3 regions of the Kitasatospora sp. NPDC029312 genome follow, and region 3 is predicted to be linked to each of the others. Evidence: riboswitches for the same ligand, from Rfam matches in the RefSeq annotation. Region 3 holds a riboswitch; each other region holds the start of a gene.
The links. A riboswitch is a leader RNA that binds a small molecule or an ion and turns the genes downstream of it on or off. The one in region 3 is predicted to bind cyclic di-AMP.
Positions count from the first base shown of each region.

Region 1: linked by a shared signal. The riboswitch ahead of ACZ4WV_RS24700 (transglycosylase family protein) and the one ahead of ACZ4WV_RS25610 (transglycosylase family protein) in region 3 are both predicted to bind cyclic di-AMP.
Region 2: linked by a shared signal. The riboswitch ahead of ACZ4WV_RS18495 (M23 family metallopeptidase) and the one ahead of ACZ4WV_RS25610 (transglycosylase family protein) in region 3 are both predicted to bind cyclic di-AMP.

Region 1 is NZ_JBVHXY010000032.1:68,855-73,057, reverse strand. It holds gene ACZ4WV_RS24715 (nucleoside triphosphate pyrophosphohydrolase) at 1-173, shown strand, start outside; gene ACZ4WV_RS24710 (SDR family NAD(P)-dependent oxidoreductase) at 200-625, opposite strand; gene ACZ4WV_RS24705 (cytochrome P450 family protein) at 948-2,237, shown strand; cyclic di-AMP (ydaO/yuaA leader) riboswitch at 2,448-2,613, shown strand; gene ACZ4WV_RS24700 (transglycosylase family protein) at 2,618-3,409, shown strand; gene eno (phosphopyruvate hydratase) at 3,651-4,203, shown strand, end outside.
Region 2 is NZ_JBVHXY010000020.1:88,639-92,841, forward strand. It holds gene ACZ4WV_RS18485 (IclR family transcriptional regulator) at 1-89, shown strand, start outside; gene ACZ4WV_RS18490 (RidA family protein) at 116-523, shown strand; gene ACZ4WV_RS18495 (M23 family metallopeptidase) at 906-1,844, opposite strand; cyclic di-AMP (ydaO/yuaA leader) riboswitch at 1,847-2,022, opposite strand; gene ACZ4WV_RS18500 (MFS transporter) at 2,340-3,872, shown strand; gene purB (adenylosuccinate lyase) at 3,880-4,203, opposite strand, start outside.
Region 3 is NZ_JBVHXY010000035.1:14,477-18,679, forward strand. It holds gene ACZ4WV_RS25605 (sirohydrochlorin chelatase family protein) at 27-968, shown strand; cyclic di-AMP (ydaO/yuaA leader) riboswitch at 1,461-1,647, shown strand; gene ACZ4WV_RS25610 (transglycosylase family protein) at 1,639-2,910, shown strand; gene ACZ4WV_RS25615 (LacI family DNA-binding transcriptional regulator) at 3,206-4,203, opposite strand, start outside.

The DNA of each region.
Region 1 (4,203 bases), on a different contig from region 3:
ACGAGCCGTACGAGCTGCCGGCGGAGCTGACCGCCGAATCGGCGGGCCGACTGCTGCTCGCGGTGGCGCAACGGGCGCACGACGCCGGGGTGGACGTGGACGCGGCGCTGCGCTCGGCCGCGCGCGGCTACCGGGAGGCGGTGCGCGCGGCCGAGGGGCTCAAGCCGGAGTAGCGGGCCTGAAGCCGCGGTGGAGGGCGTCAGGCCGCGGTGGCGGTGTGCTCGGCCGGGCGCCGCTGCTGCGGGACGAGCTCGCCGATGGCCTCGCCGACCAGGGCGACGAGTTCGGCGAGGCGCTCCAGGTCGAGCTGGGCGTCCAGATCGGCGAGGGAGACGATCCGCTCGCCGTTCGGGCCGGCCACGCAGAAGAGGTCGATCGGCCCGAGGTGCTTCTCGGCGGTGTCGACCAGGGCGGCGACGTCGCTGGGCCGGTGGATGTCACCGGCGACGCCGACGACGGGGCAGCCGGGCCGGTCGAGTTCGGCGGCGAGGTCCTCGGCGACACCGACGTCGGTGTCGGCGATCAGCATCCCGGCGGCGCCGGCCGCCGTGAACCGGCGGGCGAGGTCGGCTCCCGAACCGCCGTCGAGCACCGCGATGACGACGACTGCCCCGCTGACCCGCATGGTCTGCTCCTCCCTGTGGGCGACACCGCACCGGCGCCCACGCACACTGCGGAGGATCGTAGGCACGACCTGACCCTCCGCAACAGGGATTACCCCTCAGGTGACCAGGCTCACGCCCGCCACCCGGCCAAGCTCTGTCCAAGAGCTGTCCACGGCCCGTCCACGGCCCGTCCACGGAGCGTTGGCGCGCCGCTCGCGCGCCGTTGACGGACGGCTCGCGCCCCCGCCGCGCTCCGCCTGCGATCGACTCGGGACCCACCCGCGCGCCGCGGCGGACCGCCGGCGTTCCGGGCCCGCCCGGGACAGCGGTTACGGTCGACCCATGCCTGCTCAGCCCGACGCCGCCCAGCCCGCCCCGCAGCTCTTCACCTGGGAGTTCGCCGCCGACCCGTACCCGGCGTACGCCTGGCTGCGCGAGCACGCCCCGGTGCACCGCACCACGCTGCCGAGCGGCGTGGACGCCTGGCTGGTGACGCGGTACGCGGACGCCCGGCAGGCGCTCGCGGACAGCCGGCTGTCGAAGAACCCGGCGCACCACAGCGGGCAGGCGCACCGCACCGGCCGGGTCGGCATCCCGGGGGAGCGGCAGGCGGACCTGATGACCCACCTGCTGAACATCGACCCGCCGGACCACACCCGGCTGCGCCGCCTGGTGTCCAAGGCGTTCACCCCGCGCCGGGTGGCCGAGTTCGAGCCGCGGGTGCAGCAGCTCACCGACCGGCTGATCGACCGCTTCGCGCAGCGCGGCTCGGCCGACCTGATCCACGAGTTCGCCTTCCCGCTCCCCATCTACGCGATCTGCGACATGCTGGGCGTCCCGGCCGAGGACCAGGACGACCTCCGGGACTGGGCGGGCATGATGATCCGCCACCAGGGCGGGCAGCGCGGGGGCGTGGGACGGGCGGTCAAGCGCATCCGCGCCTACCTGGTGGACCTCATCCACCGCAAGCGCGCCGACCTCGGTGAGGACCTGATCTCCGGTCTCATCCGGGCCAGCGACCACGGCGAGCACCTGACGGAGAACGAGGCCGCCGCGATGTGCTTCGTGCTGATCTTCGCCGGGTTCGAGACGACCATCAACCTGATCGGCAACGGGACGTACGCACTCCTGCGCAACCCGGGCCAGCGGGCACTGCTGCAGGAGTCGGTGGCGCGCGGGGAGACCGCCCTGCTGGAGACCGGGATCGAGGAACTGCTGCGCTACGACGGGCCGGTGGAGCTGGCGACCTGGCGGTTCGCGACCAGCCCGCTGACCATCGGCGGGGTGGACATCCCGGTCGGCGACCCGGTGCTGGTGGTGCTGGCGGCGGCCGACCGCGACCCGGCCCGGTTCGCGGCCGAGAACACCCTCGACCTGGCCCGGGCGGACAATCCCCACCTGGGCTTCGGGCACGGCATCCACTACTGCATCGGCGCCCCGCTGGCCCGGCTCGAAGGGCGATCCGCCCTGGCCACGCTGCTTTCGCGGCTGCCTGATCTCCGACTGGCCGAGAGTCCGGAGAACCTGCGCTGGCGGGGCGGTCTGATCATGCGTGGATTGCGCGAACTTCCGGTCGAATTCAGTCCTGAGGCGAGGTCACCGCACGCCGGTCCTGAGGCTCCGAGATGCTGACGGCAGGTCGCTGGCCCATGGCTCAGGTCGGTATGAAGGCCTATCAAACCGGACAAACAGCCGCTGCTGGTAGGCGATTGATCACATGCCGTGATTTCCATGTGATATCTGCGATATGAGCTTGTGATCGGTCTGAGGATCTGTCTAGTCTCCGGGGAGTTCGCAGCTGCGGACCCCGTGCGCGGGACGCCGAATCCTGCCCGCCGCGTCACGGGAAACCGACCAGAACCCTGGGCAGGGGCGGGGGAACCAGGTTTGTTGCCGTCCCCACGGCTTGGGGTGAAGCCGCCCGAGCGGAACGTTTCCGCGTACGGCGGCCGGGCCACCTCCCGGTCCGAACCCGACAGCTCACCTCGCAGGCGTGCGGAGAGGGACCCTTCATGCTGTTCGTTGGAACCGGCCGTCACCGTCGTCGCACCCAGACCGAGAAGGCCATCGCCGTGGCCGGCGTGGCCGGCGTCGGACTCGCACTGCCGCTCCTCACCGCCACCGGTGCCTCCGCCGCCCCGGCCTCCGCCTGGGACTCCGTCGCCCAGTGCGAGAGCGGCGGCAACTGGAGCATCAACACCGGCAACGGCTTCTACGGCGGCCTGCAGTTCACCTCCAGCACCTGGCAGGCGTACGGCGGCACCGCGTACGCGCCGCAGGCCAACCAGGCCGGCAAGGCCCAGCAGATCGCGGTCGCCGAGAAGGTGCTGGCCTCCCAGGGCCCGGGCGCCTGGCCGGTCTGCTCGAAGAAGGCGGGCCTGACCAAGGGCGGCGCCCCGGCCGTCGTCGACACCTCGTCGGACGCCGCTCGGTCCGCCCCGCAGCAGCGGGCCCCCCAGCAGCAGAGCCCCAAGCAGCAGGCCCCCAAGGCGGCCGCGAAGCCCGCCCAGAAGCCCGCCCAGTCGTACGCGCCGAAGCACGCCGCCCCCCAGCAGGCCGAGCAGCCCGCCGAGCAGCCGGTCCAGCAGTACGCCCCGAAGCACGCCGCCCCGCGCGCCGGCCAGCCGGCCCAGGCCGCCCCGGCCGGCCACGACTACACCGTGCGCTCCGGTGACACCCTGTCGACCATCGCCGCCGCCCAGGGCGTGTCCGGCGGCTGGCAGGCGCTGTACGACGGCAACCGCGCCACCGTCGGCGGCGACCCGGACCTGATCATGCCCGGCCAGGTGCTGCACCTCGGCTGAGGCCCGGTGAGGGGGCCGGCCGACGGGCCGGCCCCTTCGTCCGCATTCGTCCGCGCCCGGGGGGACAAGCTGGGACAAGCAGGTGAACTACCGGGGGGTAGCAGGGCCACACGCTGAGACGGGACCGAGGCCAACGTGGCCCCGGGAGCCCGGGCGGTTAGGCTCTGGTCGTAACGACTCCGCAATCGTCCGCCGACATCACCACCGTCAGCCGGACCCTGCTTCCGCAAGGAGATGCCTCGTGCCGTCCATCGATGTCGTCGTAGCCCGTGAGATCCTCGACTCCCGCGGCAACCCCACGGTCGAGGTCGAGGTCGGCCTCGACGACGGCAGCACGGGTCGTGCCGCTGTCCCGTCCGGTGCCTCGACCGGCGCCTTCGAGGCCCTGGAGCTGCGCGACGGCGACAAGAACCGCTACTTCGGCAAGGGCGTCGAGAAGGCCGTCCTGGCCGTCATCGAGCAGATCGGCCCCGAGCTCGTCGGCTACGACGCCACCGAGCAGCGCCTGATCGACCAGGCCATGCTCGACCTGGACGCCACCCCGGACAAGTCCTCGCTCGGCGCCAACGCCATCCTGGGCGTCTCGCTGGCCGTCGCGCACGCCGCCTCCGAGGCCAGCGACCTGCCGCTGTTCCGCTACCTGGGCGGCCCGAACGCGCACGTCCTGCCCGTCCCGATGATGAACATCCTCAACGGCGGCTCGCACGCGGACTCCAACGTCGACATCCAGGAGTTCATGATCGCCCCGATCGGCGCGGAGTCCTTCTCCGAGGCCGTCCGCTGGGGCGTCGAGG
Region 2 (4,203 bases), on a different contig from region 3:
CGTACGAGCAGGTGCTGGACCTCCTCCCGCAGCTGCTCGCCACCGCCCGTGCCGTCTCGGCCGACTGCGGCCGGTCCGAGCGAAACTGATGATCCGCCACGACCGAAGGAGCCCTGTGCCCGAGAAGATCGAGATTCGTACCGACGGCGCGCCCGTCCCCGCCTGGATGTTCTCCCAGGGCGTCCGCAAGGGCCCGATCCTGCAGGTGTCCGGTCAGGGCTCGCAGGACCCGGCCACCGGCGAGCTGATCCACCACGGCGATGTGCGGGCCCAGACCCGCCGCACCCTGGAGAACGTCAAGGCCATCGTCGAGGCGGGCGGCGCCACCATCGAGGACGTGGTGATGTTCCGGGTCTACCTCACCAAGCGCGCCGACTTCCCGCTGATGAACGAGGTCTACGCCGAGTTCATCGAGGAGAACATCAAGCCCGGCGGCGTGAAGCCCTGCCGCACCACCGTCTTCGTGGAACTCCCCCGGGAGCCCATGCTGGTGGAGATCGACGCCCAGGCCGTCGTCGTCTGACGCACCGCCCGGTCCCGCACGGCCACCGCGACGTCCGCCTGGTCTTCCGGGAACCCGCCGGTGACACCGAGGACTTCGGCCACCGGATGCACGCCCTGCTGGGCGCCGCCGAGCACGGCCTGCCCGCCCACCGGCACTGACCGGCCCCCGGATCGACCCCGGGAACGGCAGCGGCCGGCCCGGCTCCACGAGGAGTCCTCGTGGAGCCGGGCCGGCCTTGGGCGTGTCCCGCGCCCATGTCCACCGGTGCGGCGATCACCCGGTCGAGCGGTCACCCGACATGACCATCCCGGGCGGTCGATTCGCCCCGCACCAGCGGTGGTTCCTGAAACCCGCGGTCAGAGCAGTGTCCGAGCGGGGGCGGCGTGCGGTCCGACCGGGGTCAGAGCGCGACGCCGTGGGCGCGCAGGTACGCGACCGGGTCGATGTCCGAGCCGTACTCCGGACCGGTGCGGATCTCGAAGTGCAGGTGCGGACCGGTCACGTTGCCGGTGGCGCCGGAGAGGCCGAGCTGCTGGCCGACGGTGACGGTCTGACCGATCTTCACGCCGATCACGGACAGGTGCGCGTACTGGGCGTACTTGCCGTCGGCGAGCTTGATCTCGACCTCGTTGCCGTAGGCGCCGCCGTTGCCGGCCTTCACCACGACACCGTTGGCGACCGCGCGCACCGGGGTGCCGGTGGGGACGACGAAGTCCTGACCGGTGTGGTGCCCGGAGGCCCACATCGAACCGGCCACGCCGTAGGCCTCACCCAGCACCGGGTTGGCCACCGGGGCGACGTAGCCCGAGGTGGCGGCGACCGGCGCGGCGGTGACGGCCTGGGCCGGAGCGGCGGTCTGAACCTGGGTCTGGACCTGGACGCCCGGCTTGGCGGCCTCGGTCTGGGCCTGCACCGGGGCGGCCGGCTTGGCCGGAGCGGCGGGCTCGGCCGGAGCGGCCGGCTTCGGGGCGTCGGCCTGAGCGGTGATCGACAGCTGCTGACCGGGGAAGATCAGGTTCGGGTTGGCGCCGACCACCGAGCGGTTGCGCTCGTACAGCGCGTGCCAGCCGCCCTCGACGTGCTTGGCCTCGGCGATCTTCGACAGCGAGTCACCGCTGACGACGCGGTAGCTCTCCTGGGCGGCGGCCGGGGTGGCGGCCGGGGCGTCCGCGGCGGCGGTGTGCTGCGGCGCCGAAGCGGCCGGGGCAGCGGCGGTGCCGTGGGCCTGGGCGCTCACGGCGGTCACGAGCGGCAGGACGAAGGACACACCGGTGACGGCGGTCGCGATGCCGATGCGGGCGGCGCGGGGCAGGGCGATACGACGGGCCTGAGCAGGCATGGAATTTTCCTCTCCGACGCCTGCGAGGTGAGCTGTCGGGTTCGGGCTGGAGTTGCCCGGCCGCATGCGCGGCTTCACCCCTAGCCGGTCCTGGACGTTCGCGCCGAGAAGCGCGCAGTCCGGTCCGGCGACTTACCTGTGGGTCCCCCGCTCCTGCCGTACAGAGCTCAGTTCGAACCGCCGGGCAGCGGCAGGACTCGGCGTTCCACCCGGTGGATCCGCCCGGGCTGGCCGGGCGGTCGCTGAACTAAAACTCATCCGTTCGAGTGAAGCAATGTCGATCTCTTGAACGCACAACGATCCCCCGCCGGACGGTGACCCTCCGCATGGCCGACCACACCGTACGTACACAATCCAAACACGCGGCGCCACTGATCCATGACCCTGCGGCGAACTCGGCCGCGGACGGCGACCGTCCGCTCACGCACCGTTCGGAACGGACACACCGCCCGGTGACCCTTGTCACGTGCACCCCGTGGGGCGCAGGATCAGCCCGTGGCCACCTCAAAGGCCGGCACCCTGCGCCTGAGCACCGCGCGGGGTCGCTGGGTGCTCCTGGCAACCGTGCTCGGCTCCAGCATGGCGATGCTCGACGGCACCGTGGTGAACGTCGCGCTGCCCCGGATCGGCACCGACCTCGGCGCCTCCCTGGCGTCCCTGCAATGGACGCTGAACGCCTATCTGCTCACCCTGGCGGGCCTGATCCTGCTCGGCGGAGCACTCGGCGACCGGTACGGCAGGCGCCGCGTCTTCCTGATCGGCGTCATCTGGTTCGCCGCCGCGTCCGCCGCCTGCGCCGCCGCCCCGAACATCCAGGTGCTGATCATCTCCCGGGCCGTCCAGGGCATCGGCGGGGCGCTGCTCACCCCCGGCTCGCTCGCCATGCTCCAGGCCGTCTTCGACCCTGACGACCGCTCGGCCGCAGTGGGCCTGTGGTCCGGCCTCGGCGGGGTGTCCGCGGCCGTCGGCCCCTTCCTCGGCGGCTGGCTGGTGGACGGGCCCGGCTGGCGCTGGATCTTCCTGCTGAACCTGCCGCTGGCCGCCGCCGTGGTCGCGGTGACCTCCCGCTACGTCCCCGAGAGCCGCGACGAGTCCGCCTCCGGCCGCTTCGACGTGCCCGGCGCCCTGCTCGCCGCGCTCGCCCTCGGCGCCGTCACCTACGCGCTCACCGCCGCCGGGGAGGGCCTGTCCCCCGCCGTCTGGCTCACCGGCGCGTCCGGCCTGCTGCTCGGGGCCGCCTTCGTCGCCGTCGAACGCCGGGCACCCGAGCCGATGCTGCCGCTCGGCCTGTTCTCCTCCCGGCTGTTCACCGCCGTCAACCTGGTCACCCTCTGCGTCTACGCGGCGTTCAGCGGGGTGTTCTTCCTGCTGGTGGTGCAGTTGCAGATCGTGTCCGGCTTCAGCCCGCTGGTCTCCGGCTTCGCCCTGGTGCCGATCACGGTGCTGATGCTGGCCCTGTCGGCGCGCGCCGGGCGCCTCGGCAAGCGGATCGGCCCGCGCGTCCCGCTCACCGTCGGCCCGCTGCTGTGCGCCGCCGGCGTGCTGCTGATGCTGCGCATCGGCCCCGGCTCCTCCTACTGGGTGGACGTGCTGCCCGCCGTCGCGGTGATGGGCAGTGGGATGACCCTGCTGGTGGCGCCGCTGACCGCCACGGTGCTGGCGGCCGTCGACGTACGGCACGCGGGCATCGCCAGCGGCGTCAACAACGCCGCCGCCCGCGCCGCCGGCCTGCTCGCGGTGGCCGCCCTCCCCGCGCTGGCCGGGCTGAGCGGCGACGCCTACCGGGTGCCGTCCGCGGTGGACTCCGCCTTCCACACCGCGATGCTGATCTGCGCGGGCCTGCTGGCCGGCGGCGGGCTGATCGCCTCCGCCACCGTCCGCGGCAACGTGCTCGCGCCCGAGGACCGCCCGGTCGCCGAGCCGGACTGCGCATGGAACTGCGGCACCACCCCGCCGCTCGACCCGGGCCACGTCCACACGCACGAGGGCCCCGCCACCGGTCCGGCGGCAGGGCCCACGAAGGACTGACGAAGCGTCAGAGGATGTCGCCGGGAGCATACTTGGCGGCCTCCGGGTAGGCGGCCGCGACGGCCTCCACCCGGCGGACCACCTCGGCGACCTGGGCGCCGGCCGCACCGGTGAAGGAGAGCTTGTCGGCCAGCAGCGCGTCCAGTGCGGCCCGGCCCAGCGGGATCCGCTCGTCGGCGGCCAGCCGGTCCAGCAGCTCGTTCTCCCGGGCGCCCGCGCGCATCGCCAGCGCGGAGGCGACGGCGTGCTCCTTGATGACCTCGTGTCCGGTCTCCCGACCGACGCCCGCGCGCACCGCGCCCATCAGCACCTTGGTGGTGGCCAGGAACGG
Region 3 (4,203 bases):
CAGGCAGATGTCCTACGATCTCCGGCATGAGCACCGCAGCCATCCCGGGCGCGCCACTGCCCGTCCGCACTCCAGGCTCCCGTGCGCGGGGGCGCCACCGCCGCCCTGAGCGCCCCGAGATCCCCACCGGCTCGCCGGCCCTGGTGCTCGCCGTGCCCGCGATCGCCGGGCCCGAGTCCCGTTCGGTCGTGGAGGAACTGCTCTCGATCGTCCGCAGCGAGCACACCGGCGTCCAGGCGGCGGTCGGCTACCTCCCCGCCGACGGCGCCGCGGGCAGGGGCGGGGACGAGCGCACCGTCGCCGAGCTGTTGGCCGGGGCCGCCGAGGCGGGCCTGCCGACGCCCGTCGTCGTGCCGCTGGTGCCGGGGCCGCACGGATTCCTGGCCGGACTGCACGCCATCGCCGCCGAGTACGGCGCGACCGTCACCGACGCGCTGGGCCCGCACCCGCTGCTGGCCGAGGCCGTGCACGTACGGCTCTCCGAGGCCGGGCTGGCCCGGGCCGACCGGGCCCGGCTGTTCGCCATCGCGACCGCCGCGGACGGCGTGGTCCTGACCACCGTGGGCGGCGAGGACGCAGCCGCCGCGGCCGGGATCACCGGTGTGCTGCTGGCCGCCCGGCTGGCCGTCCCGGTGGTCGCCGCCGCGCTCGACGTACCCGGCTCGGTCGCCGGGGCCGTCAACCACCTCAAGGAGACCGGCTCCCAGCGCCCGGCGCTGGCCCCGCTGGTGATCGGCCCCGAGGCGGACTCGGAGCTGCTCGCCACGGCCGCCGAGGAAACCGGCTGCCCCTCGGCCGCGCCGCTGGGCGCCTACCCGGCCATCGGCCAGCTGATCGCCTCCACCTACCTGGCCGCGCTGCCGATGCCGTCCCCGGAGGAGCTGGCCCGGGCCGAGGAGGAGGCCGCGGCGGCCGAGGAGGGCTCCCGCGGCGCCCACGCGGCCGCCCAGGGGCCTCTGGAGGCCTGACAGGCGGCCTCCGGGCCCGCCGGTCGCGCCACTTGTCGCGCTCGTCCCGCATCGAAGGTCCGAAGGGCCCGGAACGGCTTCGTTCCGGGCCCTTCGGCTTGCCCGCGCCCGCACTCCCGCTCCCGCCCCGTCCGGTTGTCCTGGTACGGGAAATAAAGGAGATAGGGGTGCGATCGGGCGTGATGTCCGATCTGTCGCGCTTTCGGACCGGAATGCCGGGACCGTTTTCCGGCGCTCGTTCCATCGCCACCGGCCGCCGCCACGGCGCGCCCGTCACGCTCGTCGACAGCCCGTCAGCCCGTTTCTGAGGCGGAGACAATTTCGCGGGTCCGCAAGTGGATTATCGGAAAACGATCATTTTTGATCACGACCGAAGTCCGATTTGACTGTTTTCCGTAAACCGTGATGCACATCACAGATGTTTGCAGTTTGAACTTAAGTCTGCTTAACGTGCTCCCCGTTCGTGACCACACGGACCCAGTTCATCCGCAACGCCGAATCCTGCCGTCGGATGTCCTGGCAGCGCGAAAACGCACCACGGCAGGAGCGGGGGAACCACAGGTAAGTCGCCCCGGGCCGTTCTTCGGAACGGTCCAGGGCTAGGGGTGAAGCCGCGCCCACAGCGCGGCCGGGCAACTCCGGCCCGAATCCGACAGCTCACCTCGCAGGCGTGGGAGAGGACCGCGTCTTCATGCTGCCCACCAACGGCACCCGCCTGTCCGGCCGTACCCGTCGCGTGATCGCCGCCCTCGGCGTCGCGGGCGTCGGCCTCACCATCCCCTGCCTCACCACCGGCACCGCCAACGCCGCCTCCGTCGCCACCTGGGACAAGGTCGCCCAGTGCGAGAGCGGCGGCAACTGGAGCATCAACACCGGCAACGGCTTCTTCGGCGGCCTGCAGTTCACCTCCAGCACCTGGGCCGCCTTCGGTGGCACCTCGTACGCCCCGCAGGCCAACCAGGCCACCAAGGACCAGCAGATCGCCGTCGCCGAGAAGGTCCTCGCCTCCCAGGGCCCCGGTGCCTGGCCCGTCTGCTCCATCCAGGCCGGTCTGACCAAGGGCGGCGCCCCGGCGGCCGTCGACACCTCGGCCGGCACCGCCGCCAAGCCCGCCGCCAAGCCCGCGCAGACCCAGGCCCCGGCCGCGAAGCCCGCCCAGCCGGCCGCGCCCGCCCCGGAGCAGGCGCAGCCCTCCACCGACTCCGCCAAGGGCACCTGGGCGCAGCAGCGCCAGGCCCACGCCCAGAACGGCGACTACACCGTCGTCGCGGGCGACTGGCTGTCCTCGATCGCCGACAAGCACAAGGTCCAGGGCGGCTGGCAGCGGCTGTACGAGCTCAACCGCAGCACCCTGACCGACGGCCCGAACACCATCTACCCGGGCCAGCACCTGACCTTCGGTGACGGCGACCAGGCCCAGGCCGACCAGTCCTCCACCTCCGGCTCGGACTTCAACTGGTTCAACCGCTCCCAGAAGGCCGGTCAGGCCGCGAACGGCGGTGCCGTGAACGCCCAGCCGACCGCCCAGGCCTCGAAGCCGGCCGCCCCGGCGCAGACCCAGGCTCCGGCCCAGGCCGCCACCGGCAGCATGGCGGCCGCGGTGTCCTTCGCCGAGTCCCAGGTCGGCCAGGCCTACGTCTACGGCGGCACCGGCAACGGCGGTTGGGACTGCTCCGGCCTCACCCAGGCCGCGCTGCGTGCCGCGGGGATCAGCATCCCGCGCGTCGCCGCCGACCAGGCCGCCGCCAGCACCCACGTCTCGCTGGACAGCCTCCAGCCGGGCGACCTGCTCTTCTGGTCCAACAACGGCCAGGACTCCGGCGTGTACCACGTCGCGATCTACGTCGGCGGCGGCAAGTACGTCGAGGCCGCCAACCCGAGCGCGGGCGTCCGCGAGCAGACCGTCGCCAACTGGGCCCCGGACTTCGCCGGCCGGGTCTGAGGCAACGGCCCACGGCTGACGGGCGACGGCTGACAGCTAACAGCCGACAGATAACAGATAACAGATTTCATCATCTGTCATCTGTCCGCCGTTGCCCGGACGCTGACCACCCGCCACCCCCGGCAAAGCCCGGGGGTGGCGGTGGCGTCTTTGTCCTCGCCCGCCGAAAGGCCGCCCCAGCCGCCACGCCGCAAAAGCGGCGCCACACGCCGACGGGCGAGCTCCGGAGAGCAACTGCTCTCCGGAGCCCGCCCGTTCACGGCGCTACCGTCCCCGGCGCTTCCCCGCCGGTTGCTCAGCGCGCGCAGGCCCCCGTGGACCCGCGCATCACCAACTCCGGCTGGAACATGAACTCCCCGCGCTGGGCGGCGTTCCCGCCGACCTCCTCCAGCAGCGCGTCCACCGCCGCCGTGGCCATCGCCTCCACCGGCTGGCGGATCGTGGTCAACGGCGGCTCGGTGAAGGCGATCAGCGGCGAGTCGTCGAAGCCGACCACCGACACGTCCTGCGGCACCGACAGCCCCCGCTGCCGCACCGCCCGGATCGCCCCGAGCGCCATCATGTCGCTCCCGCACACGATCGCCGTGCAGCCCTTGTCGAGCAGCGCCCCGGCCGCCGCGTGCCCGCCCTCCACGCTGAAGAGCGTGTGGTGGACGAGTTCCTCGGCCTCCTCCAGGCTGCGCCCGAGCACCTCGCGCATCGCGGCCGTGAAGCCCTCGATCTTGCGCAGCACCGGCACGTACCGCCGCTGCCCGACAGCCAGCCCGATCCGCTCGTGCCCGAGTTCCGCCAGGTGCTGGACGGCCATCCACATCGCGGACCGGTCGTCCGGCGAGATGAACGGTGCGTCGATCCGCTCGCTGTAGCCGTTGATCAGCACGAACGGCACCCCGCGCCCGGCCAGTCGGGCGTAGCGGTCGTGGTCGGCGGTGCTGTCGGCGTGCAGCCCGGAGACGAAGACGATGCCCGCCACGCCCCGGTCGACCAGCATCTCGACCAGTTCGTCCTCGGTGGACCCGCCCGGCGTCTGGGTGCACAGCACCGGCGTGTAGCCGTGCCGGCTGAGCACCTGCTCGATCACCTGCGCCAGCGCGGGGAAGATCGGGTTGCTCAACTCCGGCGTGATCAGTCCGATCAGTCCGGCGCTGCGCTGGCGCAGGCGGGTCGGCCGCTCGTAACCGAGCACGTCGAGCGCCGCCAGCACGGTCTGCCGGGTCGCGGCGGAGACGTTCGCCTTGCCGTTGAGTACGCGGGAGACGGTGGCTTCGCTGACCCCCGCCTGCGCCGCGATGT